4 regions of the Aeromonas sp. HMWF016 genome follow, and region 2 is predicted to be linked to each of the others. Evidence: riboswitches for the same ligand, from Rfam matches in the RefSeq annotation. Region 2 holds a riboswitch; each other region holds the start of a gene.
The links. A riboswitch is a leader RNA that binds a small molecule or an ion and turns the genes downstream of it on or off. The one in region 2 is predicted to bind cyclic di-GMP.

Region 1 (5,974 bases), on a different contig from region 2:
TCAATGCTGTCAGCAAACAATTCGGCCAAAACCGGGTACTGGATGAGGTCAGCCTCACGGTGAACGCAGGAGAAGTGATCGTCATCCTGGGGCCGAGCGGCTGCGGCAAGAGCACCCTGCTGCGCACTCTCAACGGGCTCGAGCCCATTCAGGGGGGCGAGATCCGCTTTGATGGCGTGCTGCTGGATGGTGCCACCGACTGGCAACGGGTACGCCAGCGGATCGGCATGGTGTTCCAGAGCTATCACCTCTTCCCCAACCTGACGGTGCTGGAAAATGTGCTGCTCGGCCCTCTGCAAGTACAGAAGCGGGAGCGGCAGGAGGCCCTGCTGCAGGCGGAACAGCTGCTGACCCGCATCGGCCTGTGGGAGCGGCGCCACGACTATCCGCGCCAACTCTCCGGCGGCCAGCAGCAGCGGATCGCCATCGTGCGGGCGCTGTGCATGAACCCGCAGGTGATGCTGTTTGACGAGGTGACCGCGGCCCTCGACCCCGAGATGGTGCAGGAGGTGCTGGAGGTGATCCGCGATCTCGCCGGCAGCGGCATGACCCTGCTCATTGTCACCCATGAGCTGGCCTTCGCCCGGGCGGTGGCGGATCGCATCGTCTTCATGGATGGCGGCCACATTCTGGAGCAGGCCGCCCCCCACCAATTTTTCGACAATCCCAGGAGCCAGCGTGCCCGCCAGTTCCTCGCCAAGTTTTCTTATACAAATGTCATCAAACGAAAGGAGTCAGCATGAAAAAAATCACCTCGGTTCTGTTCAGTGCCTTATTGGGACTGGGTATCGCCAGCGGCGCTGCCCATGCGGCGGACGGTTCTCTCGACAAGATCAAGGCGCGGGACAAGCTCATCGTCGGCGTTTTCACCGACAAACCGCCGTTTGGCTACGTGGACGAGAAGGGCAACTACGTCGGTTTTGATACCGACCTCGGCCGCCGCTTCGCCAAGGATCTGTTGGGGGATGAGAACAAGATCGAGTTCGTGGCGGTGGAGCCAGCCAGTCGAATCCCCTTCCTGCAGAGCGACAAGGTGGATCTGATCCTCGCCAATATGACGGTGACCCCGGAGCGGCGCGAGGTGGTGGATTTCACCAACCCGAACCTGCGAGTGGCGGTACAGGTGCTGGTGCCGGAAGGGAGCCCGGCCAAGAAACTGGATGATCTGGCCAGCAAGACCCTGATCGTTACCACCGGCACCACGGCCGACATCTGGCTGACTCGCAACCATCCGGAGTGGAAGGTGCTCAAGTTCGAGAAGAATACCGAATCTTTGCAGGCGTTGGCGCAGGGCCGTGGCGACGCCTATGCCCAGGACAACCTGGTACTGTTCAGCTGGGCCAAGGAGAACCCGGGCTATCGGGTACTGCCCGAAAAACTGGGCTCGGAAGATCCGATCGCCCCGGCGGTGAAGAAGGGCAATATCGAGCTGCGTGACTGGGTCAACGACCGTCTCGCCAAGCTGGGGGAAGAGAAGTACCTGCTGAAACTCTATGACCAGTATGTGCGTGACAAGCTGAGCCCTGATACCGATCCGAATGATGTCATCGTCGAAGGAGGAAAATGGCAGGGTTAATGGACCAACCCTGTTTCGAAGAGTGTGTTGAGTGTGTGAAGTAAGTGAAGTAAGTGAAGTAAGTGAAGAGTGAGGTCTTGGTTCCGTTGGTATGCAAACCGTAAGGTTTGATTTTTCCGGGCGTCCCCTGCTAGAGAGGACGCCCTTTTTTATGTGCCCAAGCGTGGATTAGTGCACTTCATCCCACGCCATCTGCCAGTGGGAGCCGATGCCCGGCTCGTACTGGGTAGCGGTGGTGGTCCACTGCTGGCAGTAGCCGCTGTAGGGGAAGGGCTTGCACTGATAGACCTTGCCATTTTTCGGCTGCTGCACCTTGGTGCCGGCGGCATAGGATTTGAGCGAGTTCGGGAAGACGAAGTCGTATTCGCCGCTGCTCTGCTCCTTGAACATCAGATCCATGGTCTGCTGGATGGTCTCGCCACCCGCTTTCGGGGTGGCCTTGATCACCAGCTGGTGGTGACCTGCCTTGAGCCCTTCCAGCGCCATGGTGAAGGTGTGGCTGCTCTCCTTGATGTCGGCACTGCTTTCACCCTTGGCAACGCCGCCATGGTCATAAAGGGTGTTGGTGACGGCCAGATCGCCCTGCGCGGTGACGGTGAAATCGAGGGTTGCCTTGCCGTTGTCCAGCACATAGTCGCTGGCCAGACCGCTGACGCTGATGCTGTCCACCACCGGCGGTTGCAGCTGTTGCAGGTCAATCTCGACCCGTTCCAGCTTGCTGTCTCGCTTCAGATAGACGGGGTTCATACCGTAGACCGGATTGAACTGGCCATCGGCTCCTTGCTGGCCGGCGTGGATCAGGCTCTGCTCGGCGTTGATCTTGCTGGCGAGTGCGTGGGCCCAGCTGTTCTTCTGGCCCTGCTCGGCTGTGGTTATGGTCAGCACGGTCTGCAACTCGGGGCGCTCGCCGTTGGCATCGAATACCCGGGTCATCGCCTTGTCACCCACCGCGAGGTCGATGGAGGGGTAGATGGTGCCTGCCTGGCTCCACTCCAGCGGCGGCTGGCTGCCATCTTTGAACTTGGCATCGATGATGTTGTAGAAGCTGTTGCTGGTGTCGCCTACTTCCCACACGCCGAGGATCACTTGATAACCGGTGCGCTCCGGCAGGATACAGTTGTGGGTTACCTGCTTGGGCGGCTGCACCATGTTGCCGTCGATGACGCAGAAGGGGGTCAGGTCGAACGAGGCGCGGGTGAGCGGCTGGTTGGGGTTCCAGTCCTGCTTGGTGAGGTAGTAGCGCCAGTTGCGGGTGACGTGGTTGGCGGTGAAGGTCCAGCTGATGGCGAAGGGGCCTGCCTGCACGTCACGCTTGGTCCAGCGATCGCTGGTCTGGATGTTCAGCTCGCTCCAGCGCGGGCTGCCCGCCGAAGCGATTTGACCATCCTGCGGGCCGGTTTGCGGGAAGCCTGAGGGGCCCTCCACGCTCTGGGGCTCCCACTGCACGCCGCCACACTGGCTGTTGCCGCCGGTTTTGCACAGGTAGTTGCGGCTCTCGGGCTGGCTGATGTAGCCATGAGCCAGGGCGCTGCCGCTGGTCAGCAGTGCCAGCACCGCTGCGATGTGATTGAGTTGGATTTTTGCTGCCATACATTCCTCTGTTCGATAGATGTGGGCAGTCAGTTGGCCGGGGAGTTCCCCGATGCACACTTGCGTGTGGCAACCCCGCTATCCTGGACAAAACGTCTGTAGACCGGAGGCTTTGCGTCCCGACCTTTCGGTCAGTTTGCCAAATGACTAGATGGTTACTGATGGGCCAAATGTTTGGCCATCAGCATTGTGTACCGCATTGATTAATTATTTGAAGTTAAATGTTTAAATGCACCGTTCAACGGCACATGAATCATTCTAACTGACTGTTTTTAAATTGTTATCTTATTTATGAATGGCGTCGAATGCCGTTGAATATGCCGATAAGGTGCATGCTTCTTGCGTGTTGTCGGCGTAAAAAAACCTGCCAGCTGAGCTGGCAGGTTGGGTGACAAGGCGACACGGGTTGACGCCATCAATGACGGGCGCGCTGCTCGCCGGAGGGGGGAGATACGGGGGCCATCATCGGCGCAGTGGAGGACTCCTTGCCCAGTTTGAACACCGCAAGCCGCTCATCCAGGCTGCGGGAGAGACCGGCCAGCAGCTCGCTCTCCTGCGCCAGTTGCGATGCCGACTGTGACATTTCCAGCGCCGAGTCGTTGATGCCGCTGACGTTGCGGTTCATATCCTCCGCCACCATGCTCTGCTGCTCGGCGGCGGTGGCGATCTGGGTCGCCATGTCGCTCACATGCTGGATGTGGTTGACGATCAGGGTGAGATCCTGGCCCGCCTGTTGGGATTGATCGACGCTGCTCTCCGCCAGCTTGCGGCTGGCATCCATGGCATTGGCAGCGCTAACTGCACGTTGTTGCAACTGGGCAATGGTGCTCTGGATCTCCTCGGTGGACTGGCGAGTGCGGCTGGCCAGTTGGCGCACCTCGTCGGCTACCACGGCAAAACCACGGCCCTGCTCGCCGGCGCGGGCTGCCTCGATGGCGGCGTTGAGGGCCAGCAGGTTGGTCTGATCCGAGATGGCACTGATGACAGCCGTCACCTCGCCGATCTGCATGACCCCCTCTTTCAGCTGATTGACCTGTTGGGTCGCCTGCTCCACTTCGCTGGCGAGCGCCTTGATACCGTTCACGCTGGCGTGCACATCCCGGTTGCCGAGGCCGGCCTCGCCGGTTGCTTCCTGGGTGTCGCGCGCTGTGTTCTCGGCATGGCCCGCTACGTCAGAGATGGTGGTACTCATCTCGTTCATCGCGGTGGCGAGCTGGGCCAGCTGATCCCGCTGGTTGGTGACCGCCTGATTGGTCTGCTCGGCGGAGGCGGCGATGCGCAGAGCGGCATCGGCCACGTTGCGGGCCCCCTGGCTTGCCTCCAGCAGCGCGTGGCGGATGGCATCGAGACTCTGGTTGGTGCAGCGTGCCACCATGCCCAGCTCATCCTTGCCCTGCACCGGAATGGTAACCACCAGATCGCCCCTGGCGACCCGCTGCATGGCGTGATTGATCTGGTTGAGCGGGGAGACGATGGAGCGGGTGATGCGCCAGCCCAGCAGTCCCATCAGCACAATGACGATGGCGGTGGCACTGCCCATCTTCATGTATTGGGCCCATATGGTCTGGTGGATGTCCTGCAGCAGCATGCCGGTGCCGAGGATCCAGCCCCAGGGTTGATAGCCAGAGACCATGGAGAGCTTGTCAGCGGTTTCCCCGGACGGGCCGGTCCAGATATATTGCAGGGTTCCCTGCTTGCCACCACGGGCGATGTCGACCATCTGGAACCAGAACTGCCCTGCGGTGGCGCCCGAACCTTCTCCCATGGTCTGGCCGACCAGCTCGGGCCGGATGGGATGCACCAGCATCTTGCGGCTCTCATCGATGACGAACAAATAGTTGTTGCCATCAAAGCGCATGTTGGTCAGCAGCTTGCGCGCTTCCTGCTGTGCCTGCTCTGCCGGCAGGGTGCTGGCCAGAAACTGGATCTGGCTCATGGCCTGTCCCAGCACGGCATTGAGTCGCGCTTCCCGTTCACTCATCAGATTGCGCTGGAGTGCGTTGGCGGAGATGAGCAGCAGTGACACGAAACCGACAAATGCAAGTGTGAGCAGCAAGATCAATTTGCGGCTCACGGTGATATCACCGAGCTTGAACATGACTAAACCCTCGTTATCCCGTTGATGTTATGGTGGCTCGATACAGCGGTAGCCTCTATCTCTCTTGCTCAATTGCTCATTTAACAATTCATTTACTTTCAGTGGCTTGGCGAGCCTCTTTAAATGAGCGTTTTAACATCAGTATAGTCAGCAGAGGTTACTGCCCGCTTTCGGGTAACATGCTGAAAAGGGTTTCTTCGCTCAATTTGCCGAAAAATGTGAATAGCTTGGCATTTCACCAACCAGAATAGGGGCCATCCGGAGCGCTCCTGCGACAAGAGGGAATTTATGAGTTCGATTGCCAGAGAGTATTTTGACCAGCTCAATCGCGACTATCTGCAGGCTCACAGATGCAAGGAGGATCTGTTCTGGGCCACCTACATGGGCACCAGCGACGATCAGGCCGGGTTTACCGCAGCCGAGCAGGCCTACAAGGCCTTTTGCGCCAATCCGGAGCGGTTGCCGGAACTGCGCAAGATGTACGCCCTTGCCGAAGATGAGGAGTTAAAACGGGGTCTGGCGGGCTGGATCGCCTTCTTCGAGTGCAACGTTATCGAGGATCCCGCTGCCGCCGCTCTGATGGACCAGCTGGTGGCCGCCGAGGCGGATCTGTTTGCCCGCCGCAAAGGGCTGAAACTGACCCTGCTGGATGAGCAGGGCCAGCAGGTGGCTGGCAGCCTGCCTGCCGCCAGCACCTCGTTGGCCGCCAG
Region 2 (5,974 bases):
AGCACGATAAGTCCCGCCAGCAGTACCCGGAAATCGGAGGTACTCAGAGCTATGGTACCGAGTACTTCCGGGCCTCTCATGGTGAGCACCGTATCCAGCAAGGGGGGATGGATCAGGTCGACCACGAAGAGCGCACAGAGCAGCAGCCCGATCTGCCGGTAGCGGCGGATCTGTTCGAAGGTGAAGAGCAGGCCATGGCGGTAGCCACGAAACAGCTGACGCAGTTGCCAGAGCATCATCATGAAGACCAGATCAGGCAACAACTGCACCAGGGTGCCGAGCAGCCGGGTGGAGAAGTGCAGCGGATAGTCTGCAGGGTTGATGCCGGGACGGCTCAGGATGGTGTTGAGCTTCTCCTGCAGCAAATCGGCGCCACCGAAGGGGGTCCACACCTCCAGCAAGGTGATCAAAGGGGTAGCCAGCAGTGCCAGCAGCAGCAGCCATTCGATCAGCATGCTCGAGCGTTCGAGTTTGTTGGATATCATCTCATTCCTCGCCGTGATGGTTTTTGTCTGAAAGGTAAAGTTTATCGTTTATCAATATTCATAGCGGCAATGTTTATTGTTTTGCGATATACAGTCAAGGCAAAACTTATTGAAAAACGATAATTCCAATCTGTCTGAAGGTGATGACTTTTATCGGCCACCTCTCTAGACTGGCCGAACCTGCATGCAAATTATCAACATGGACAAGGGGTTGCAGATGCACCAGGGATGGTTGCTGATCGGATTGTCGCTCTCCTATCTGGGGCTGCTGTTTCTGATTGCCTTCGTGGCGGACAAGTACAAGCGGCATCGCATGAAGGGGCAGCCCCTGCTCTACAGCCTGTCGCTGGCGGTCTACTGCACCTCCTGGACCTTCTTCGGCACCGTGGGCCAGGCGAGTGAATCGCCCTGGTCGCCGGTGCCTATCTACCTCGGCCCCATGCTGGTTTTTCTGTTTGGCTGGCGACTGCTGGCGCGCCTCATTCTGGTGGCCAAGCGGGAACATATCACCTCCATTGCCGACTTCATCGCTGCCCGTTACGGCAAATCCCAGCGCCTCGCCATGCTCATCGCCCTTATCGCTATCATGGGGATCCTTCCCTACCTGGTGTTGCAGCTCAAAGCGATCGTGACCGGGCTCGATCTGCTGATGGTCAACAGCGCAGGGACGGGGCACGCCAGCGCCATATCGGGCAATACCGCCGAACTGGCGCTCGGGGTCGCCATGCTGCTGGCGCTGTTCAGCATCCTGTTTGGCACCCGCCATCTCGATGCCACCGAGCACCACAGAGGGATGGTGGTAGCCATCGCCTTCGAGTCGGTAGTGAAGCTGCTCGCCTTTATCTCGGTGGGGGGCTTTGCCCTCTGGCTCATCCTGAGCAAGCCGAGCCCGGCACGCAGCGAGGTGGCGGGGCACTTTTTCGATGCGGTGATGGCGGTGACGCCCGGCAGTCTGCTGGAGCTGGCCATCTATACGGTACTGGCGATGTGCGCGGTTATCTGTCTGCCACGTCAGTTCCATGTGACAGTGGTGGAGAACAATCAGGGGCAGGATCTGCACTGGGCGCGCTGGATCTTCCCGCTCTACCTGTTCGTGATGGGGCTCTTCATCTGGCCGCTGGCACTGGCGGGCAAGCAGTGGGTGGGGGCGGACATGGCCTCCGACACCTATGTGATCAGCCTGCCGATGGCCCTTGGCTTTGACGGGGTCGCCATGCTCGCCTTCCTTGGCGGTACCTCGGCGGCCACCGGCATGGTGATCGTCTGCACCATCGCGCTGGCCATCATGGTGAGCAACGATCTGGTGCTGCCGGTGCTGCTGCGCCGTTTCTGGCGCCAGGGGCGCGACGAGCGGCTGGTGCGGTTGCTGCTGCAGGTGCGCCGCGGCGCCATCCTGCTGATCCTGCTGGCGGCCTGGTTGCTCTACCTCTGGCTTGGCGATCTCACCAGCTTGTCGCGCATCGGCTATCTCTCATTTGGCGCGGTGGCCCAGTTTGCGCCGGCCCTGCTGCTCGGTCTCTATTGGCGGCACGGCAACCGCAAGGGGGTTTATCTTGGCCTGATCCTCGGCGTAAGTCTCTGGTTTGTCACCCTGCTGGCGGAGAGTGGTTTGCTGGCCGGCTCGCCGCTGGAGGCGTTGCTGGCGCCACCCGACTGGCCCGCTTTTCGCGATCTCAGCCTCGGGGCCTGGTGCATCTTCCTGAGCCTGCTCTTCAACCTGCTTGGCTATGTGGCGGGCTCGCTGCTCTCCCGCCCGGCGGTGAGCGAGCGGTTGCAGGCGGCCAACTTCGTCGGCAAGCCGAGCCGCGATACCACGGCGCTCTATCAAGCGCGGGTCTCGGTGAAGGAGCTGGAGATGCTGGCGGCCCGTTTCGTCGGGTCGAGCCGGGTCAAGCGTGCTTTTGGCCGCTTTGCCGGTGAGCATGGTGGCACGCTGGCGCCGCAGATGCAGGCGTCGGCCGAGCTGATTGCTCACACCGAGCGGCTGCTGGCAGGGGTGTTTGGCACCTCGTCGGCACGGCTGGTGCTTGCCTCTGCCCTGCAAGGGCGCAACATGCAGCTCGAGGAGATCGCCACCATAGTGGACGAGGCATCCGACGTGTTTCGCTTCAACCGCGGGCTGCTGCAAGGGGCGATCGAGCATATCGGGCAGGGGATTTCGGTGGTGGATCGGGAGCTCAAGCTGGTGGCGTGGAACCGGCGCTACATCGAGCTGTTCCACTATCCGCCCGGGCTTATCCAGGCGGGGCGCCCCATCGAGGAGATCATCCGCTACAACGCACAGCAGGGGCTGTGCGGCCCCGGCGATATCGAGGAGCATGTGGCGCGCCGGGTCGCTTTTATGAAACGGGGCAGTGCCCATATCTCGGCGCGGGAACGTCCCGATGGGCGGGTGATCGAGATGCAGGGCAATCCCATGCCGGCAGGCGGTTTTGTCATGACCTTTACCGATATCACGCCATTCCGTGATGCCGAGCGGGTGCTGCGCGAAGCGAACGAACATCTGGAGGCGCGGGTCGCCGAGCGTACCCGCGAGCTCTCCGAGCTCAACCGCCAGCTGCTGCTGGTCAACCAGCAGGTGGAGCGGGCCAATCAATCCAAGAGCCGTTTTCTGGCTGCGGTCAGCCACGATCTGACCCAACCCCTCAATGCGGCCAAGCTCTTTACCTCCTCCCTGCTGGAGATGCTGCCTGCCGAAGAGGAGCCAGCCCGGATCGCCCGCCATATCGACGATGCGCTGGGGGCGACCGAGGATCTCATCAGCGATCTGCTCGATATCTCGCGCCTTGAGGCGGGCAAGTTCAAGGCCAAGAAACTCGACTTCGCTCTGCACGATCTGTTCGACAACCTGAAGGCGGAGTTCGGGGTACTGGCACAGGCGGGGGGGATCCACTTCTCGGTGGTGGAGAGCAAGCTGGCGGTGCACAGCGATGTGCGGCTGCTGCGGCGGGTGCTGCAGAACTTCCTCACCAACGCGTTTCGCTACAACCCGGGCGGTCGGGTGTTGCTCGGCTGTCGCAGGCTGGGGAGCAAGATCCGCATCGAAGTGTGGGACAACGGCCCCGGCATTCCGCAAGACAAGCAGGAGGCGATCTTCGATGAGTTCTCCCGCCTCGATCACTCCCGCACCGCCAAGGAGCAAGGTCTGGGTCTGGGGCTCGCCATTGCCCGCGGCATCTCGCTGGTGTTGGGTCACCAGCTCACATTGCAGAGCTGGCCGGGCAAGGGATCGGTCTTTGCGGTGACACTCAATCTGGCCACCCGGCCGGTCACGGCCCATCAGCTGGCGGCGCCAGTGGTGCGTGACAGCCAGCTGGAGGGGGTCAGAGTGCTCTGCATCGACAACGAACGGGATATTCTGATCGCCATGAGCACCCTGCTCGGACGTTGGGGCTGCGAGGTGCGCTGCGCCGTTGATCTGGTCGATGCCGAGGCGCTGGTGGCAGAAGGGTTTGTGCCGCGATTGGTGCTCTCGGACTATCACCTCGACGACGGCAAGACCGGGCTGGAGGCCATTGCCGCGCTGCAGCAGGCGTGTGGTGACGAGCTGGGGGGCATCATCATCAGCGCCGATCGCAAGAGCGAGTTGCAGGCGCAGATCCGCGAGCGGGGATACGGCTACATCAGCAAGCCGGTCAAACCGCTCAAGCTGCGCGCCTTGATGAACAGCTTGTTGTTGCCGGTGCAGTGAGCCAGCTCACAAAATTAATCAAATGCTCGAGGGAGGGGAGTGGCGCGAAAGGGGAAGGATAGAGGCTGATGTCAGAATAATCCTCACCATATCGAGCCAGTTCCCCTGAAACGAGTCCCATCACCTGTCATTTTTACTAGGTAGCACTTCGCAAATCGCCCCCCTATAGTCGGTGTGCGATTTTTCTTGTCGCGAATGAAGTGTGTTAAGGGCAAACCGGTCGAAAGGCCGGGACGCAAAGCTTCCGGTCTAAGGGTCAGCAGTACCTAAGATAGCGGGGCCACCACAGGTTGTTGCGCTCCTTTTGCCAAGGAGGAGCACTGCTGTCTGCGTTACCTGTCAGGCGCGTCGCCCTTTTCGTTGCAAACAATAACGAAATAGGGAAATACAACAAATGCCAAGTCCAAAACCAACCATGCTGGCCCTTGCGGTCGGTCTTTTCTGTACCTCTGCCGCCTATGCGGCTGCGCCCGGTAAACCCACTATCGGCTGGGGCCCCACCAAGTTCGCCATTGTCGAAGTCGATCAGGCGGCAACCTCCTACAACAATCTGGTCAAAGTGAAAGATGCCGCCGATGTGGAGGTGAGCTGGAACCTCTGGAGCGGTGACGTTGGCCAGACCGCCAAGGTGCTGCTCGATGGCAAGGAGGTGTGGTCAGGCCCCGCCGCCGCGGCAGGCACCGCCAAATTCAAGGTGAACAAGGGGGGCCGCTACCAGATGCAGGTGGCCCTATGCAATGCCGATGGCTGCACTCTCTCCGACAAGAAGGAGATAGTGGTCGCCGATACCGACGGCAGCCACCTGGCGCCGCTCAAGGCTGCGCTGCAGGAGAACAACAAGCCCTACGCCAACAAGTCCGGCAAGGTGGTCGGCACCTACTACGTGGAGTGGGGCGTCTACGGGCGCAAGTTCACCGTGGACAAGATCCCGGCCCAGAACCTGACTCACATCCTCTACGGCTTTACCCCCATCTGCGGCGGGGATGGCATCAATGACAGCCTCAAGGAGATCGAGAACGGCAACAGCTTCCAGGCACTGCAGAGAGCCTGTGCCGGCCGGGCCGACTTCAAGGTGGCGATCCACGATCCCTGGGCTGCCGTCCAGATGCCGCAAAGCGGCCTGACCGCCTATGACGAGCCCTACAAGGGCAACTTCGGCGCCCTGATGGCGCTCAAGCAGGCCTACCCCGACCTCAAGATCCTCCCCTCTGTCGGCGGCTGGACCCTCTCCGATCCCTTCTACTTCCTCGGCGACAAGAGCAAGCGCGATACCTTCGTCGCCTCGGTCAAAGAGTTCCTGCAGACCTGGAAATTCTTCGATGGCGTGGACATCGACTGGGAGTATCCGGGCGGACAGGGCGCCAACCCGAAACTGGGCAGCCCGAGCGATGGCGCAACCTATGTGACCCTGATGAAGGAGCTGCGCGCCATGCTCGACGAGCTGGAATCGCAGACTGGTCGCAAGTATGAGCTCACCTCCGCTGTCGGCGCCGGTTACGACAAGATTGAAGATGTCGATTACCGCGCGGTCCAGCAGTACATGAGCCACATCTTCATGATGACCTATGACTACAACGGCGCCTGGAGCAATACCGAGCTGGGTCACCAGACCAACCTCTACGCGGCGAGCTGGGATCCCAACACCAAGTACACCACCGACAAAGCGGTCAACCTGATGCTGGCGCAAGGGGTTGACCCCGGCAAGCTGGTGGTCGGTGCCGCCATGTATGGCCGTGGCTGGACTGGCGTGAGCGGCTATCAGGGCAACAACCCCTTCACCGGCAAGGCGACCGGCAAG
Region 3 (5,974 bases), on a different contig from region 2:
ATCGGCAGGCAACGGCTCGCCGGTCTCGTAGTGGCCGGAGATAAAGGCCAGCGCCTCGGACTCCCAGCACCAGTTCTCGAGGAACTGGCTCGGCAACTCGACCGCATCCCAGGCCACGCCGTTGATGCCGGCCACGCCAGCCACGTCGATGCGGGTCAGCATGTGGTGAATGCCGTGACCGAATTCGTGGAACAGAGTAACCACTTCGTCATGGGTAAAGAGCGCAGGCTTGCCATCCACCGGGCCGTTGAAGTTGCAGGTCAGGTAGGCGACCGGCTTTTGCAGCGACCCATCCTGACGGTAGCGACGACCCAGGCAGACATCCATCCAGGCTCCGCCCCGCTTGTGCTCGCGGGCGTAGAGATCGAGATAGAAGCTACCACGCAGTTCGTCCTCGCTATCGAAGATGTCGTAGAAGCGCACATCCGGATGCCAGGTGTCGATGCCGAGGCGCTCGCGCACTTTCATGCCGAACACCCGCTTGACCACTTCGAACAACCCCTTCACCACCTTGTTGGCGGGGAAGTAGGGGCGCAGCTGCTCGTCGGAGATGGAGAATTTGTGCTGCTTGAGCTTCTCGGCGTAGTAGGCGAGATCCCAGGCTGCCAGCTCGCTCTGGCCGTGTTGTTCGGCGGCAAAGGCGCGGATCTCTTCCAGCTCTGCTTTGCCTTGCGGCAGGGATTTGGCCGCCAGATCGGTGAGGAAATCCACCACCTGGCTGGTCTTGTCAGCCATCTTGGTCGCCAGCGACAGCTCGGCATAGTTGGCAAAGCCCAACAACCGGGCCAGCTCGCTGCGCAGGGTGAGCAGCTCGGTCATGATGGCGGAGTTGTCCCACTTGCCAGCATTGGGCCCCTGATCGGAAGCGCGGGTGGTGAAGGCTTCATACATCTCGGCCCGCAGCTCGCGGTTGTCGGCATACATCATCACCGGCAGGTAGGAGGGAATATCCAGCGTGAACAGCCACCCCTCCTTGCCTTTGAACTCGGCCATCTGGCGAGCCGCCGCCAGCACGCTCTCCGGCAGACCGGCCAGCTCAGCCTCATCGGCCACCAGCTTGTGCCAGCCCTGGGTCGCATCCAGCACGTTGTTGCTGAAGCGGGAAGCCAGCTCGGAGAGGCGGGCCTGAATTTCGCCGTAGCGCTGCTGCGCCTCGGCAGGCAGACCAATACCGGAGAGGCGGAAGTCGCGCAGGGTGTTCTGGATCTCCTTGCGCTGGGCGCCGCCAAGCCGCGGGAAATCATCGCTCTCGGAGAGCGCCAGATAGGCTTGATAGAGCCCCTCGTGTTGACCGACATAGGTCTGGAATTCGGAGAGCAGCGGCAGACAGGCATCGTGGGCCGCGCGCAGTGGTTCGCTGTTGAGCACGGAGTTGAGGTGGCTGACCGGTGACCAGATCCGCGCCAGACGGTCGTTGACCTCTTCCAGCGGGGCGATCAGGCTGTCCCAGGTGTGGGGCTCGGAGTGCGCCAGCACATCCTTGATCTTCTGTTTGCAATCGGCGATGGCCTGCGTCACGGCGGGCTGTACATGATCAGGCTGGATCTGGCTGAAAGGGGGCAGCGAATCCATTGACAGCAAAGGGTTATTCATCCCGGTTACCTCTTGTTTGGTCTTGAACAGACCGCTTTAGCAGCTCTTCATGGTTCTCTAACATGTGGCCAAGTCACGCAATAATCAAGCTTCAATCCGCCTGTCGGCACGGTTTTCCCCTCTTTGTGAGCTCAAACACCTCTCTGCCAGACACTGGACGGCAACAGCATGAATAATCGGTACTTTTTTGCTCTTTTTACGGCTTTTTCAACTCTCGAACAACAAGGGAGCAGACCAAATCCAATCAACAAAGGAGTACATCACAACAGACTATCACCGGCCCTTTCCATGCTTGGAAAATAATTAATCAATAAGTTAATAACTAAAACAAATCATGCACATACGTTGATTAATTTGTTTTTAAGTGCATATCATAAGCAGCCTGTTACTCAGGTCACTTGATTCTCCGTGCCGCACGGAGAACGGGTGAAAAAGGCAAAGTGAACCGAAAGGGCACGACGCAAAGCCACCGGTCTAAGGGAGATTTCCTATGACAGCGGGGCTGCCCCCGGGAGCGTTCGGCCATAGCTGGACGCTCCGTTTGTACTGTATGGAGATATCAAGATGAACAAATTGAAGTTATCCCTGCTGGGCTGTCTGCTCGGCATGGGCGCCCCCATGGCGCAGGCCGCCTCGGCCGGTCAGGCCATGGTCAATCCCCAATCCGGAGTCGTCGTGGGTTACTGGCACAACTGGTGCGGTGGCTCTGGCTATCAGGGCGGTACCGCTCCCTGCGTCAAGCTCGACCAAGTCAATCCGCAATACAACGTGGTCGATGTCTCCTTCATGAAGGTGTATGGCAGCGATCCCATCCCCACCTTCAAGCTCGACCCGGCTACCGGCATGAGCGAGAGCCAGTTTATCGAGCAAATTGCCCTGCTGAACAGCCAGGGCCGCTCCGTGTTGCTGGCGCTGGGCGGTGCCGATGCCCATATCGAGCTGCGTACCGGTCAGGAGCAGGCCTTCGCCGACGAGATCATCCGTCTGGTGGAGACCTATGGCTTCGACGGTCTGGACATCGATCTGGAGCAGTCCGCCATCACTGCCGCCAACAACCAGACCGTGATCCCGGCTGCCCTGCGGCTGGTCAAGGACCACTACCGCGCGCAGGGGAAAAACTTCCTCATCACCATGGCGCCCGAATTCCCCTACCTGACCGCCAGCGGTCTCTATACCCCCTATCTGCGGGCGCTGGAAGGCTACTACGACTGGATCAACCCCCAGTTCTACAACCAGGGGGGCGACGGCATCTGGATCGACGGGGTAGGCTGGATCGCCCAGAACAACGATGCCCTGAAAGAGGAGTTCATCTACTACATGGCGGACTCTCTCATCAACGGCAGTCGCGGCTACTACAAGATCCCCCACGACAAGCTGGTATTCGGTATCCCGACCAATATCGATGCCGCCGCCACCGGTTACGTCAAGAATCCACAGGATCTCTTCGACGCCTTCAACCGCCTCAAGAGTCAGGGTCAGCCCCTGCGCGGCGTGATGACCTGGTCCATTAACTGGGACATGGGTCGCAGCGCGGCCGGTCAGGCCTACAACGAAGCCTTCATCAAGAGCTACGGCCCCTTCATCCACGAGCAGAACATCACCCCGCCGGACGAGAACGGCAAGCCGGTGTTCAGTGGCCTGAGCGATGCCCGCGTCAAGCACGGCACCCGCTTTGACCCGCTGGCCGGCGTCAGCGCCAGTGACAAGGAAGATGGCGATCTGACCAGCCAGATCCAGGTGGAAGGGAGCGTTGATACCCAGCGTATCGGCCTCTATCCCCTCACCTACAAGGTGAGCGACAGCGACAACCAGACTACCGAGCAGGTTCGCACCGTCGAGGTCTACAGCATGAAGCCGGTCTTTACCGGTATTGCGGACACTACTATCGAGCTCGGTACGCCGTTCAACGCCATGGCCGGCGTCAGCGCCCATGATGAGGAAGATGGCGATCTGACCGCCAACATTCAGGTCAGCGGCAACGTCGACAGCAGCAAGGTCGGCCGCTACACCCTCACCTATCAGGTGAGCGATAGCGCAGGCCAGCGCGTCACCCAGCAGCGCAACGTGACCGTCAGGGAGCAGGGCGCCATCTGTCAGAACAGCTGGGATGCCAAAAAGACCTACGTCGGCGGCGACATCGTCAGCCACAACGGCAAGAGCTGGCGCGCCGAATGGTGGACCCAGAACGATGAGCCGGGTACGACCGGTGAGTGGGGCGTCTGGCGTCTGCAGGGAGAGAGCGACTGCGATGGTGGCGAGAAGCCGCCGGTGATCGGCAGCAGCGACTTCACCGTCAGCGCCATGGGTTCCGACTACACCATAGTCAACGGTCAGGTCACCATCCGCTTCAACATCACCACCGCCAACCCGGTGCAGATCTCTGCCACGCTGGAGCAGAACGGCCGCAGCTATGGCAACACTACCAGTCTGGTGAACGGTACCAGCGCACTGGTATTGCAAGGCAGCAATGTGACCGATGGTAGCTATGAAGTGGTGATCAACGGTCTGGCAGATGGCCAGCAGCCTGTGGTACAGCGCTTCCCGGTCACCCTGGCTGAAGAGAGCGACAACGGCGGCAACGATGGTGACTACCCGGCCTACGCCCCCAACACCAGCTATCAGGCCGGTGATCGGGTCAGCAATGCCGGTGGCAACTACGAGTGCAAACCCTGGCCCTACAGCGGCTGGTGTGGCGGCTCGACCAGCCACTATGCACCGGGTACCGGCACTGCCTGGAGCGATGCCTGGACCAAGCTGTAATCAGCCGGTCATAACCAAGAGGGAACCGCAGGCTCCCTCCGCCACTATGCATCAACCGCGACCGGCACTGCCTGGAGCGATGCCTGGACCAAGTTGTAATCAGCCAGCCATAACAAAGAGGGGGAGCCATCGGCTCCCCCTCTCGTTTATCTCTTCAACCCGGATTAACGGGCATCTTCTTTCAGCCACTGCGCCACGCGCTTGGCGAAGTAGGTGAGGATGCCGTCAGCACCGGCCCGCTTGAAGCAGAGCAGGGACTCCATGATGCACTCCTTCTCTTTCAGCCAGCCATTCTGGATCGCTGCCATGTGCATGGCGTACTCGCCACTCACCTGATAGGCGAAGGTCGGCACGCCGAACTTATCCTTCACCTGACGGATCACATCCAGATAGGGCATGCCCGGCTTGACCATCACGCTGTCGGCCCCTTCCTGAATATCCAGCGCCACTTCGTGCAGGGCTTCATTGCTGTTGGCCGGATCCATCTGGTAGGTAGCCTTGTTGCTCTTGCCGAGGTTGCCGGCAGAGCCAACTGCATCACGGAACGGGCCGTAGTAGCAGGAGGCGTACTTGGCAGAGTAGGCCATGATCTGGGTGTTGATGAAGCCGTTCTCTTCCAGTGCAGCGCGGATGGCGCCGATGCGGCCATCCATCATGTCGGACGGCGCGACTATATCGACGCCAGCCTCGGCATGGGAGAGCGCCTGCTTGATCAGGATCTCGGTGGTGATGTCGTTCAGCACATAGCCTTCGTCATCGATGATGCCGTCCTGACCGTGGGTGGTGAACGGGTCGAGCGCCACGTCGGTGATGACCCCCAGCTCCGGGAAGCGGGCCTTGAGAGCACGCACGGTGCGCTGGGCCAGTCCGTTCGGGTTGTAGGCCTCTTCCGCCATCAGGCTCTTGCTCTCCAGCGGGGTGACCGGGAACAGGGCAATGGCAGGTACGCCCAGCGCCACCAGTTCAGCGGCTTCCTCCAGCAGCAGATCGATGGAGAGACGTTCTACCCCCGGCATAGAGGGAACGGCTTCCCGACGGTTCTCCCCCTCCAGCACGAACACCGGATAGATGAGATCGTTGACGGTCAGTACGTTCTCGCGCACCAGACGACGGCTGAAATCATGTTTGCGCAGACGGCGCAGGCGGCGGCCCGGAAAGGCGCCCGGAAGAGTTGTAGCCATGAATCACTCCTGGAGAGGAAGTTGGAAGAACGCGGCGGAAGTGGCCCGGGTGTGGGCCAGCAAGGCCTCGGGCGCTTCACCACGACAGGCCGCCACCACCTGGGCGATGTGCGGCAAAAAAGCAGGTTCGTTGCGTTTCGGGCGGGGTTTCAGATCCCGCGGCACCAGATAGGGGGCGTCGGTCTCGATCATCAGCCGGCCGGCTGGAATGCGGGCCACCTGCTCGCGCAGCAGCTGGCCGCGACGCTCGTCGCACAGCCAACCGGTCACCCCGATATGCATCCCCAGCGCCAGACACTCGTCCAGCTCCTCGTCTGAGCCGGTGAAGCAGTGCAGCACGGCTCCCGGTAGTTTCGGCAACCAGGGATGGAGGATCTCGATGAAACGGGCGTGCGCATCGCGGCAATGGAGAAACACCGGCATCCCGAGCTCGGCGGCCA
Region 4 (5,974 bases), on a different contig from region 2:
GCCGCGGGTTTGTCCCTGCTGCAGCCCCTTGGCCTCCCCTTCCACCAGACCGCTGGTCAGTCCCTGCTGATATCCGGATTGATACCCTTCGTCGTGACCTTGCTCCAGCCCCTGCTGATAACCAAACTCGAACTGCTCCTGCTGATTCTGAGCCTCTTCCCCGCTCTGTCCCAAGGCAGGGAAGCGGTAGAGCCGGGTCGGGCCAGGCATCAACTTGCGCACATAGTGACTCATCAATGCCCCCTGTTAGCTGACAGTCGGTTCTTCGAACAGCTGGAACTCGATCTCGCCCTGCTCCACCAATTCGCGGACCAGCTGCATGATCTCCTCTCGGGCCTGCTCGACCTTGCGCAGGGAGACGCTGCCCTGATGCTGGATCTGATCCTCCAGTGCCTGAGCCATCCGCTTCGGCATGGCACCGAGCACCACCTTGCGGAAGCTGGTCTCGGTATTCTTGAGGGCCAGTGCCAGCAGCTCGCTCGGGATCTCCTGCACCAGACGCTGCAGGGTTTCGTCGCTCTGGCGACGCAACGTCATGAAGTCGAACATGTTCTTCTCGATTTCCAGCGCCATGTCACCATCGTGTTCACGCAGCAGCGAGAGCATCTGCTCCTTGTCGCCCTGATAGCGGTTGAGGATATCGGCAACCTGCCGCACGCCATTCACCTTGGCTCCGGACTGGTCGGCAACATAGGCAAGACAGCGATCCAGCGTCAGCCTGAGTTCACCCAGAACATGCTCGCTGACGCTGCTGAGACTGGCGACTCGCACCAGCAGATCGTCGTGCACCGAACCGGGTAGCTCATCCAGTACCGCGGAAGCGGTCTGAGGTGGCAGGAACGCCAGCAGCACCGCCTGCATCTGCGGGTGCTCATTGCGGAAGAAACGGGCCAGCACATCGGCAGGCACCCACTGCAACCGCTGGATATCCTGACTCATCACATCACCGTAGAGGCTGTCGAGCAGGCTGCGGGAGAGACGCTGACCAAGGGCCAGGTCGAGAGTCTGTTCCAGATATTCGCGGGAGGCGCTGCCGATCCCGCTCTGTTCACGATACTGGTTGAAGAACTGCTGCAAGGTCCATCGGGCTTCCATCGAACTGACGCCGGAGAGACCCGCCATCTTGGAGATAAGGCGCTGCACTTCATCGCGGGAGAGCTTTTGCATCACCTTGGCAGCAGCCTCGGTCCCCATGCTCAACAGCAGGATGGCCGCTTTCTCAAGGTTGTCGATATCGATGTCGACGGCTTTCTGGTTCAGGTTAACGTTGTTCATTGCCACTTACCCATGCTCTCACCACTTCCGCTACCCGAGCGGTATCTTTGTCAACCAGCAACTGCAGATGCTTGAGTTGTACTTCCAGCTCGGAACCCGGCTCCGGCAATGCCTCCAGATCCAGAGAAGAGAAGTGCGGCTCCCGCTCGTTGTCGGAACGGATCAGACCATTGCTCATCGGCGGCGCCGTCAGGGCAACATCATCATCCCGCCGCATGGAGAGACCCACGGTCGGCTCCTGTTCATCATCCAGCTCGTCAGAGAGCGCCTCTTCATCCGGCGCCTGTTGGGTACGAACCAGATGCTTCACCAACGGGCGGATACCGAAGAAGACCAGCGTCAGACCAAGCAGACCGCCCACCAGATAACGGAGCGAATCCTGCCAGTAAGGGGTCTCCCACCAGCTCGATTCGGGCGGAGCAATCGGCGCTGCACCGGTGAAGTCGAACACTTGCAGGCTGATCTGATCTCCGCGGGTTTCATCAAAGCCCACCGAACGCTCGACCATCTGCCGTATCTGTGCCAGCTGCTCATCATTCCAGCCACCTTTCGGGGCGCTCTGATGATTGAGCAGTACTGAGACGTTCATCTTCTCGAGCCGTCCCTGCTGATAGCGCGTATGCACTATGGTGCGGCTGTTTTCGTACTGCTTGCTGACCTCCTGCCGCTCGGTGCGGGAGTCATTTTTCTGATTTTCCGTGGTGGTGGCTGCGGTTTGATTCTGGGTCGCAGGATCATTTTTGGGCGCCGTTTCGGGAGGACGATTGGACAGAGCGCCGGGGATACCCAGTGCCAGCGCATCAATGGTCTTGTCCGATTTGCTCGACTCCTTGGTCACCACCCCTTGTGGATCCAGCTGCTGCTGGGTCTCCTCCACCGCATTGAAGTTGACGTCTGCGGCGATCTGCACCCGGAAGTTGCCGGTGCCCAGCATGGGATAGAGCATGTCGCTGGCACGCTGGCGAATGTATTGCTCCAGCTTGCGCACATACTCCATCTGCTGCACGCTCTGCTTGCCAAAACCGGCCTTGTCACCGAGTTCGGAACTCAGCAGCTGGCCAGCCTGATCGACAATAGTGACCGCCCCCGGTTTCATGCCAGAGATACTGCCTGCCACCAGGTTGGCAATGGCCTCGACCTGGCCGGGCTCCATGGCCTGCCCAGGTTGCAGATCGAGCATGACGGATGCACTCGGTTTCTCCTCGTCACGACCGACAAAGAGAGTGCGTTTGGGAATGGCGAGATGGACGCGGGCACTGCGCACCGCATCCAGCGAAATGATGGTGCGCGCCAGTTCGCCTTCCAGCGCGTGGCGATAACGGGCCCCCTCCATAAACTCACTGGTGCCGAGGCCGGTGACATTGTCCAGCCCCTCCAGACCCGCCGGCATGGCCGCTCTCACCCCTCTGGCCGCCAAGGCCATACGAACATGGGCCAGCTGATTCTCCGGCACCAGGATCTGGCCAGAGCTCTTCTCCAGCCGGAACGGCACCTGCTCCTTCTCCAGCATCTCCATGATGTTGGCGGTATCGTAGAGCTCCTGCTTGCCGTACAGGGGGACGTAGTTTTTGCTGGACGTCCACAGAATGACGACGATTGTGCCGGCAACGATGGCAGCCAGCAGGGCAATGGTCAGGATCGATTTATTGTCACGGGAGAGGCTGCGCCAGTTGCGAAGGCCCTCCTGCACGCGTGTTCTGAAGGAATCCGAAGCCCCTTGCGGGGACGTTACCAGTTCAGTCATCACTTACCTCAGAGCGGCATGCGCATAATGTCGTCAAAACCGGTCATCAGCTTGTTGCGCACCTGCATCAGGGCTGAAAAGCTGAGACCCGCTTTCTGACTGGCCACCATAGCCCCGACCAGATCATCGCTCTGGCCGGCATCAACAGCCGTCATCATGGCTGAAGCCATGTTCTGCTGTTCGTTGACTCTGCCGACAACGTCGCGCATGGCGTCGCTGAATGACACATTTGAGAGATCGTTGGATTCGATGGAAGGAGCCTGAGTGGCAACTCGTTGCATCTCCTGCATCTGCTGCAAAAGCGTTGCCTGTGATGACATCATTTCAATCTTCACGCCGTTATCCCTTAGTTTTGAAGCTGCTGCTCGATATCAATGCCCTGCTCACGCATCGCCGCCAGCTTGTATCTCAGAGCCCGGGTGGTCATCCCGAGCGCTTCTGCCGTGCGGGTACGATGGCCACGGAAGCGGCGCAAGGTCTCTAGTACAAATTGAAATTCTGCGTGCCGACGCGTCTCGCTCAACCCTTCCGGGGCGGAAAGGACTTCCGCCAATTCATGTTCGGGTTCCGCGACATAGCTGGGCAGCATCAAATCGACCGCTTGAATATGCAATCCGCGAGCCATGATTAATGAACGTTGAATGACGTTATCCAGCTCCCTGACGTTGCCCGGCCACTGATAAGCCAGCAGTTGCTTGCGGGCACTCTCGCTCAGGCGATATCCCTGCTGAGGCGCATAGCGTTCGATGAAATATTCAGCCAGCGGCAATATGTCATCAGGACGCTCGCGCAGTGCCGGCCAGTTCATCGGCAACACATCGAGGCGATAGAAGAGATCTTCCCTGAACTGGCCGGCAGCCACCAGATTACGCAGATCCTTGTTGCTGGCGGCGATGATCCGCACATCCAGCGCGATGGTCTGATGGCTACCGAGGCGCTCCACCTCACGCTCCTGCAAAACTCGCAACAACTTCGCCTGCAGTGACAGGGGCAACTCGGAGATTTCGTCGAGCATCAGGGTTCCGCCCTGCGCCTGCTCGAACTTGCCGGGCTGCGAACCCGTCGCACCGGTGAAGGCCCCCTTGTTGTGGCCAAACAGAATGGATTCGAGCATGGACTCGGGAATAGCGGCGCAGTTGATGGCGACAAACGGCTTGTGAGCACGGCTGGACATCTCGTGGATGTAACGCGCCAGACGCTCCTTGCCCGTTCCCGACTCACCGCCGATAAGAATGGTGGCAGCCGTTTTGGCTGCCCGGCGGGCAAGCTGCAACACTTGCAGGCTCATGGTCGAGACCGCGATCAGGTCTGGAATGGCCTGCCGCAGACGCAGTGCGCCCTTCACCACATCCAGCATCTGCTGCCCCCCGAAGGGCTTGATGATGTAGTCAATGGCACCGGCTCGCATCGCTTCTGCCGCAAGATAGGCCTGACGCTCATTAACCAGAATCACGCAATCAATGCCGCTAAAATCATGCACCAATTGAGGACCTACTTCGGTCATGAGATCCATATCGAGCAGGATTAAATCAACGGAACGACTGCCGAGAATTAATCTCGACTTGCGAATAGAGTCACAGCGGGAAACAGCATATCCCTGTGCAGCCAATATTCCTTCAATATCGTTCCCATCGACCATAGATGAGCTGATTAACAATAAATGGGGATCTTTCCCAAGACTGGCTGGTCTTGAGCTTTTTTTGATAGATACATCCGAAAGCATATGAACCCGAACCCGTGATTGTGGATAAAACAATCAACAGAACTGAAATGCCGAAATAAAAGACGCACAGGTACGCAGGCACTTCTAACGAGCACCTGCATCAAACCAGTGTTATATCAAGGCGGTAACAATGGCCTTGGCAACCCCGCTATCATGAGCATTCCTGCTTTTAGACCGGAGGCTTTGCGTCCTGACTTTTCAGTTCAGTTTGCCTTTTTCATGCGACTGCCCGTATTTGGACAAGACAGCACCAAATTAGTGGTGACTGCTGAGTGACACATGCGAATTTTTATATTTGTTATTTATCTTTGACGACCAAATGCGTCAAAAACAGTCACATCATAACGGCTTACAATTACAATTCAAGTAGATAGGCGGAATATATTCTTCCCATTTGCCTATTAACATGGCAGCCCTGTTTCAGCCTAGCGTACCAATAACCTCCACTCTCAACTCTTCCGGTATTTCATTATATGAGAGCACTTTGAGACCTTTTGCAAAAGATCGGGCATAACGCGCGATCAAGGGTCTAAGTTGTGGCATCACGACCAGTACCGGGGCATATCCTTGCTGCTGCAGCTGCTCTTTAACCAGCGGCATATTTTGCTGCAGCTGTGCCAGCAGTTGCGGATCAACCGGAAAACTGTCCAGCTGGATTTTCCCCTGCTGCTGCGACTGGTTCATAGCCGCCAGCAGGGTCTGCTCAAGACGGTCATCGAGCGTGAAGGTGGCAAGCACATCACGGCTACCGATCGCCTGTCTCACAATCTGGCGCTTCAAGGCACAACGAACATCGGAAGCAAGCAGCACGGGATCCTTGGTCAGCTCGCTGGCATCGAGCAGGGTCGTCGCCACCGTGCGTATATCCGTCAGGCTGACCTGTTCCTTTAGCAATTGCCGAAAAACTCGCAACTGCTGCATCTGGGTCAGGGCCAGATTGAGCTCTTCCGCCAGACGGGGCGACTGGGCCGCAAGATGTTGCCCCAGCTTGCCCACCTCGTCATGGCCAAAGAGGGCATCAAGCTGCTCACGCAGCAGCTTGCTGGCATGGGTCGCAATCACCGTTGCCGAATCCACCACCGAATAGCCAAGATTCAATGCCTTGGCCTTGTTTTCCGGTGAAATCCAGACTGCGCTCATGCCATATGCAGGATCCTGGGTCAGCTCGCCATCCAGCGAGCCATAGGTCTCGCCGCTGCTGATGGCCATCAGACGCTGACAATCGACATTGC

Region 1: linked by a shared signal. The riboswitch ahead of gbpA (N-acetylglucosamine-binding protein GbpA) and the one ahead of AACS24_RS20030 (glycosyl hydrolase family 18 protein) in region 2 are both predicted to bind cyclic di-GMP.
Region 3: linked by a shared signal. The riboswitch ahead of AACS24_RS08045 (immunoglobulin-like domain-containing protein) and the one ahead of AACS24_RS20030 (glycosyl hydrolase family 18 protein) in region 2 are both predicted to bind cyclic di-GMP.
Region 4: linked by a shared signal. The riboswitch ahead of lafK (lateral flagellar response regulator transcription factor LafK) and the one ahead of AACS24_RS20030 (glycosyl hydrolase family 18 protein) in region 2 are both predicted to bind cyclic di-GMP.

What each region holds. Positions count from the first base shown of each region.
Region 1 is NZ_CAWNWX010000035.1:39,922-45,895, forward strand. It holds gene AACS24_RS05080 (amino acid ABC transporter ATP-binding protein) at 1-743, shown strand, start outside; gene AACS24_RS05085 (transporter substrate-binding domain-containing protein) at 740-1,576, shown strand; gene gbpA (N-acetylglucosamine-binding protein GbpA) at 1,745-3,166, opposite strand; cyclic di-GMP riboswitch class I at 3,232-3,317, opposite strand; gene AACS24_RS05095 (methyl-accepting chemotaxis protein) at 3,582-5,264, opposite strand; gene AACS24_RS05100 (M3 family metallopeptidase) at 5,553-5,974, shown strand, end outside.
Region 2 is NZ_CAWNWX010000114.1:92,157-98,130, reverse strand. It holds gene AACS24_RS20040 (DUF2975 domain-containing protein) at 1-485, opposite strand, end outside; gene AACS24_RS20035 (hybrid sensor histidine kinase/response regulator) at 703-4,176, shown strand; cyclic di-GMP riboswitch class I at 4,377-4,464, shown strand; gene AACS24_RS20030 (glycosyl hydrolase family 18 protein) at 4,571-5,974, shown strand, end outside.
Region 3 is NZ_CAWNWX010000054.1:8,181-14,154, reverse strand. It holds gene prlC (oligopeptidase A) at 1-1,593, opposite strand, end outside; cyclic di-GMP riboswitch class I at 2,018-2,103, shown strand; gene AACS24_RS08045 (immunoglobulin-like domain-containing protein) at 2,158-4,353, shown strand; gene hemB (porphobilinogen synthase) at 4,518-5,534, opposite strand; gene AACS24_RS08035 (TatD family hydrolase) at 5,538-5,974, opposite strand, start outside.
Region 4 is NZ_CAWNWX010000082.1:126,175-132,148, forward strand. It holds gene lfiH (lateral flagellar assembly protein FliH) at 1-234, opposite strand, end outside; gene fliGL (lateral flagellar motor switch protein FliGL) at 247-1,275, opposite strand; gene fliFL (lateral flagellar M-ring protein FliFL) at 1,262-3,010, opposite strand; gene lfiE (lateral flagellar hook-basal body complex protein LfiE) at 3,028-3,354, opposite strand; gene lafK (lateral flagellar response regulator transcription factor LafK) at 3,366-4,628, opposite strand; cyclic di-GMP riboswitch class I at 4,878-4,965, opposite strand; gene lfhA (lateral flagellar biosynthesis protein LfhA) at 5,163-5,974, opposite strand, start outside.